2 regions of the Shewanella pealeana ATCC 700345 genome follow, and region 2 is predicted to be linked to the other one. Evidence: riboswitches for the same ligand, from Rfam matches in the RefSeq annotation. Region 2 holds a riboswitch; the other holds the start of a gene.
The links. A riboswitch is a leader RNA that binds a small molecule or an ion and turns the genes downstream of it on or off. The one in region 2 is predicted to bind cobalamin.
Positions count from the first base shown of each region.

Region 1: it holds a riboswitch for cobalamin, as region 2 does, so the genes downstream of both, SPEA_RS17825 (ABC transporter ATP-binding protein) here and SPEA_RS16945 (TonB-dependent receptor domain-containing protein) in region 2, are expected to answer to the same signal.

Region 1 is NC_009901.1:4,129,750-4,132,907, reverse strand. It holds gene metH (methionine synthase) at 1-114, opposite strand, end outside; gene SPEA_RS17830 (histidine phosphatase family protein) at 366-989, shown strand; cobalamin riboswitch at 1,496-1,647, shown strand; gene SPEA_RS17825 (ABC transporter ATP-binding protein) at 1,767-2,693, shown strand; gene SPEA_RS17820 (FecCD family ABC transporter permease) at 2,686-3,158, shown strand, end outside.
Region 2 is NC_009901.1:3,930,392-3,933,549, forward strand. It holds gene SPEA_RS16945 (TonB-dependent receptor domain-containing protein) at 1-1,791, opposite strand, end outside; cobalamin riboswitch at 1,915-2,136, opposite strand; gene SPEA_RS16950 (hypothetical protein) at 2,370-3,017, opposite strand.

The DNA of each region.
Region 1 (3,158 bases), 200 kb from region 2:
TAGGATAAGGATCCCATCCTGAAGCTTTTGGGTAAGGACAGCTAAAACCTTGTCGGCAGTGTCTGGAGTATGTGCTACCGCGCTCAAGGCATGTGTTGGGGTACAGGTTGCCATAGATAATTCCTACCAGTTCGCAAAAGATTATTCTTGTATATTATTCTTGTATATTATTTTTGATACATCATGTCCGTAATTTTCATTTAAGCGTCTCCGTTAATAGTGAGACTTTTTGTTTGGACATTTATACGTATAGACGTCCATAATACGTGAGGCGTGATAAAAAGTGCAAGTGCTAAAGCATGATACTTTTTCAGCATTAAAAGCCAATGAATTTTATGTAAGTGGCTGATAAATAATAGAGGTAAATGGTAATCATGCAAACCACAAGGGTGATATTGCTTAGACATGGTGAATGCGAAGGTGGCAATATTTTGCGCGGCCAGATCGATGTCGCTTTAACTGAGCAGGGTAAGCGGCAGATGCAAAGCGTGCTTTGCGGCCTAAAGAGCCCCGGTTCTACACCTGATGTGGTGCTGAGCTCACCACTTATTCGCTGCGCTAACCTCGCTGAAGAATTTGCATTGACTCAGGGGAGCCCTTATGCGGTAGAGGCCGCCTTTAAAGAGCTAAACTTTGGCGATTGGGATGGGCAAACATTTGATGTGCTTTATCAATCTCATGCCGCAGCATTAGATGCTTACTGGGCTAATCCTTGGTTGGCAGCGCCGCCTAATGGCGAATCAATGCAGGACTTTGAAGCGCGTATTGAGCGCGCTTGGCAAGCTATGTTTGAGCAACATCAGGGTAAACAGATATTACTGGTGACTCACGGCGGCGTGATGCGTCACTTGATGGCAAAAGCGCTAGGGGTAAAGCAAGCGGCAGGCTTTTATACCTCACTTCAATTACCCTATGCAGCCAAGGCGGAGATTGATGTGCTGCACGATGAAAACGGACAGCAGTTTTTAACTCTGCATTGGGGTAAATAAGGTCTCAGGTTTTAAAGAAGGTGCTAGGTCCTAGGAAAAGAGCAGGTTCTAGGCAAAGCAAAGACGGTAAAGCTAAGACGATTAAAGCAAAGCCGAACGGCCTGCGGCCTAGGGAACGTGACTGCGTCACTCACAGAACGCTGCGCTTACGGTACGAGCAAGGGCCTAGGAAAGGCAAAGAAAGCTCCTAGCTTCTAGGAAAAGCAGGGCTTAGGAGAGCAAGAAAAGTATTGGCTGTTGTAGGTCGGGCTTTAGCCCGTCAAGCTTGTGATTTTCCTAGTAGGGCGCAGCCCGTCCTCGCAGCGTAGCGTCCTAGAACCTAGCCCCTTATTTTAGCCCGTCAGAAATGCAGAGCGGTCTAGCTAATGTAATTGCATCAATGAAGCAAGGCTACGCTTAGGATCCTTGCTAGATAAGTAAAAAAGCTCAGCACGCAAGTGCTCAAAGGCGTGTTAAACTGCGGCGTTATCTTGTTGGCGCTGATAGCGCTAATGCTTGTGATAACAGCTTATAATAAAAAGTTAGGTGCTTAACGGCATAAAGGGAACCGGAAGCTGACTTCAATGGTTAGCTGAGTCCGGACTGTACCCGCAACTGTAGGAAAGATAGCATTAGGCTATTTTTCAAGTCAGATACCTGCCTAACTGAATGTTGTTCGAACATGCCAACATGTATCGATATTTACAAGTGTAGCCATATGCACATTGACTCGAGCGGGCGACTCGGGGGAGACAGTAAAATGAAACCTAAAGATAGGTTTAGAGACGGTCAGCCTCAATGACTGAACGGACACTAGCAGCTAAGGCCGAAACTAACAGCGATGCTAACGCTAACGACAATACTCATGTCAGCGGCAACAGTCATAGCAATATAGTGCTATCGGTGAAGGATCTAAGCTGGCAGCTCAACGGTACAGCTATTTTATCGGCCATCGAATTTAGCCTAACCGAAGGCAAGATGCTGGGCATTATTGGCCCTAACGGCGCGGGTAAGTCTAGCCTATTGCGTTGCCTATACCGTTTTATTCAACCCACAACTGGCTGCATTCATCTATTTGGTGACGAGATTAATACCTTGTCGGCCAAGGCTTTTGCTAGGCAGATAGCGGTCGTTCTGCAAGATACTCCGCATCATTTCGAAATGACCACTGCCCAGCTTATCGCTCTTGGGTTAACCCCTCATAAAGGCGCGTTTGATTTCTCCAGCCGCGGCGACCGAGAAGTGATAGCTCAGGCCCTCGCTAAGGTAGGCCTACAAGATAAGGCGAACCAAGCTTACGAGAGCCTATCAGGCGGCGAGAAACAGCGTGCACTTATCGCCCGCGCCATAGTGCAGCGACCTAAGCTGCTGATTCTCGATGAGCCGACTAACCATTTGGATATTCGCTATCAGATCCAAACCTTAGAGTTACTGAGAAGCCTCAAAATCACGGTTATCACTTCCATTCACGACCTTAATCTCGCCAGCGCCCTATGCGATGAGTTATTGCTGTTAAACAATGGCCGTAGCGTGGCGAAAGGCTCCCCTAAAGCTGTGTTGACAGAGAAGCGTATCGCCGAGGTGTTTGATGTGTGCTGTGAGATTAAGCCCCACCCACAACATGGCAACCCACTGATCAGTTACTTTTATGGCTATGATGCGAGCCTTGCGGATTCCACTCAACATTCGATAGAAAATCCTATTGCAGGAGGGCTAGATGAGTAAGCCTTCAGCTCGCCAAGTCGGCGCAGTATTGAGTCAGCGGCGTCCTATCGAGTACCTAGTATTTTCCTTGTTGCTCTTTATAACTTTGCTTACCCCTTTTGCGGCGACAAGTTTTGGCGCTGCAACAGTTAGTGCCGTTGATGTTTTTAATGTGCTGGCTTATAAGCTGCTGAATCTTGGTGAGTCACTGGGGGTTAGAGAGCGGATTATTTGGGAGCTGCGTTTACCGCGAGTGTTACTGGCCTTTATCGCCGGAGCAGGGCTCTCGATTGCTGGTAGTGTGTTGCAAACAGTGACTCGAAATCCGCTAGCAGACCCTTATCTGTTTGGGATCTCATCCGGCGCCTCTTTCGGCGCTGTAGTGGCGTTAACCCTATTTAGCCAAAGTATGCTTTGGTTAAGCCTGCCCGTAGGAGCCTTTATTGGCGCTAGCTTGTCGGTGGTGATGGTGCTGAGCCTGTGCGG
Region 2 (3,158 bases):
TGAGATAATCTCTTCATCAAACAGGTTGTTCGCCTTTAAGCGTAGGCTCCATGCATCATCAATCTGGAAACCCAAACTCAAATCGAGCTTATGATAGGCATCTAAGTACTGCTCATAGCCAGCATAACGCTTACCTTGATAATGATAGTTAGCAAGTAGATCAAACTGCTGCCAAGTGTAGCTCAGTAAATAGTTGAACTCATTCTCACTGCGACCGATAAGTTGTTCATCAGTTTGCTTGTTTTCTGCATTTAGGTAGGTGTAACCCAGCTGATGTTCTAGCCCTAACAGTTGATAATTTGCCGAAAGCTCTACACCTGTGATCTTAGCTTCATTGATGTTCGCAGGCTTCCAGATATCCCAACCAAAATCATCTTGCTCACCAGTTGGTGCCCAGGCAATAAGGTTATCAATCTTATTCTGGAACACACTGATATAGGCGCGAAGATCTTGATTATTAAAATGCAGCGTCAGCTCATAACTCTCTGCCGTTTCTGAGATCAAGTCAGAGTTACCAGAGTCAGGCCAGTATAGATCGTTAAAGGTTGGCGCCTTAAAAGCCGTGCCCGTGGTCGCTGCTATTCGCCATTGTTCATTAAACTGATAGGCTAAACTGGCATTATAGGAAGTTTCGCTATCGATATTTTCCACATCATCGTAGCGTACAGCCACTTCGGCTAGCAACTTGCTCCATTGCTTCTGGATTAATGCGTATGCGCCGAAAAGGTCTCGCTCGTCTTGGGCGTAGTCGCCTCTGACCTGCTCTCTTGACCAGTCAATACCGCCGGTAATAGTCAGATCATCTGCCGCTAAATACTGATTGCTCCAGTTAACTTGATCGCGCTTAGTTTCAAACTCTGCAATGGCAACACTCGCATCATCACCGCGGAAATTTTCATTTGAATCTTGTGATTGACTCACGGCTAACTTGCTAGTGAACTGCTCACGACTGTACTGGGTAGCAAGACTCCAAAGATAGTTTTCATAATCTGACTCATCGGCCGAACCTGAGGCGTAGATGTCATCGTATTGGGTATTGCCCTTATCGTACTGGCCATTCCAAAGTGCTTGCCAGTTTTGATTAATTTGCTGCGACCCTTTCAATGAAAGCGCATTACGCTTGTAACCGTCGTCATCGTTCTCGACTTCGGCGCCATTATATACATCATAGCCGTCAGACTGTTCATGGTTAACGGCAAGTGTGGTGTTTCCGTCGCCATGATTCATGCCTGCGCCAAATGAGCCTCGAACATAGTCATTGCTGCCATATTCGGCACCAGCAAACCACTCGCCACCTTTAAGCTCACGGGTAAATATTTGAATAACGCCGCCTATAGCATCGCTGCCCCATACAGACGCCCGCGGACCTTTAAGCACTTCTATACGCTCGATGTTCTCAGGAGATAGGGTATTAAAACTGACAGTACCTAAGGTTGCAGAGCCAACCTTTACGCCGTCAACTAGCACTAGAACATGATTTGAATTACTACCGCGAACACTAATAGAAGTAGCCTGACCCGCACCACCATTGCGAGATACACTGACGCCAGGAAGCGTTTCTAGTACATCGGCAACCGATTTAGGGTTAAGACGCGCGATTTCTTCACGCTCAATCGTATTGATAACTGTCAGTTGCTGATCTACCGTTCTGTCAAAACGTGATCCTGTTACAGTAATCGTTTCATCGATTGTCGCTGAGCTTGCTCCGAGATCTTCGGCGGTCGCTGTGAATGCAGTAAAGCTGATAAGACTGCTAATTAGCAGTGCAATTTTAGAGGGTTGTGTTCCCATTTACCTTTGACTCCTAAAGGAAAACGGGGCAAAAACGTCACGGTGATACGAGCAATAAATGGCAAGTGCTATTGTTTGTTTTGCTCGTTAATTGCCGCATTTCGAGATCTGCCCGCCGAAATCATCGAAATCACTTTGTTGGCCGGTCTCCGGACTTAGGTTCAGTGTTAGAAACTAACACGCGAATACAAGCTTTAAACGCCTATCCATTAAGGCGCGCTCGTCTCTCACCATTCACCGTTGCGGGGGCAGTGCCAGAATTTAACTGACTTCCCGATTATCCCTAATACCAAATAGGTATATGTTACAGCTGTAACTTAAGGCACCAATAAAGTTGACTAAAATAGTATTTTTTCTAATAGCATGCTTTTTAATAGCATGATGCTTATCGCTCAAGAGTAAAAAAACGTCACTTTTGAGAGTGCGCGCATTATAGACGTCTATACGGTTAAATGTCTAACTTAACTAGATTTTAAAGCGCTATTTTAGACGAAGAATATTCACCCACCGAATAACATTAGTATATTTACTTTAAATATCAGCTTGATAAGGCTTGGTTGTATAAGTCGATTAATGCCTTAATACAGACTTAAAGGTGTAATGCTCGACAGGAACTCTTGGTGATTGTGGGCTTGGATTGGCGGATTTTGCTTAGTAAAAGCCTCACCTCGAATCGATTTATGAATTAAATACAGATCCTGCTTTCCCCTTACGACAATGTAATGCCCTATTTCTCCTTGAGTCACAACTTTATTCGTTCCAATCGCTGCTGCCGACTTAAGGTGAGAGTTAGGTATTACAGTACAGCCTATTATTGCACTTGCTGTTTCATGGTTATTGAGCGGCTCACTCGGTAAACTTTCAAGCACAGTCTCGCCTTGGCAACGTTCAAAATATACCGCCGCCATCGTCTCTAAAAATGCCTGTGGGCTCACGTCCTGCGCCACATCTTTAAAGCCCTGTACACACAGCATAGATGACCAAGTATGTAACGCTTCAGATGCGGGAACAAACTCAGCAGAGTACATAGTACCTTGCTGCTGTGTATAGGCTAACTTCCAATCTAGTGGCAAGTTAAAGTTAAGGGTTTGGCTAAATATCGCTAACTTTTTAGGGGCTTTAGCGACTTGCGTCTCAGCTGAACCCGCGCTTACCCAAAAAGACGGAATAGCTAAAAAAATTGCGCTCAGCATACCCGTCGCTACGCGAGGAAAGTATGAACTCATACCTATACAAACCTTGTTGATGGTAGTTTCTGGGCAGTATTCTATCTGGGCATATGTAAAAGTGGTACTTAAATAATTAATTTTTGTTAAATCCTGTCGCACATTTAGTTAACCCAGGCGAACTTTTAGCCCCTTATTTAA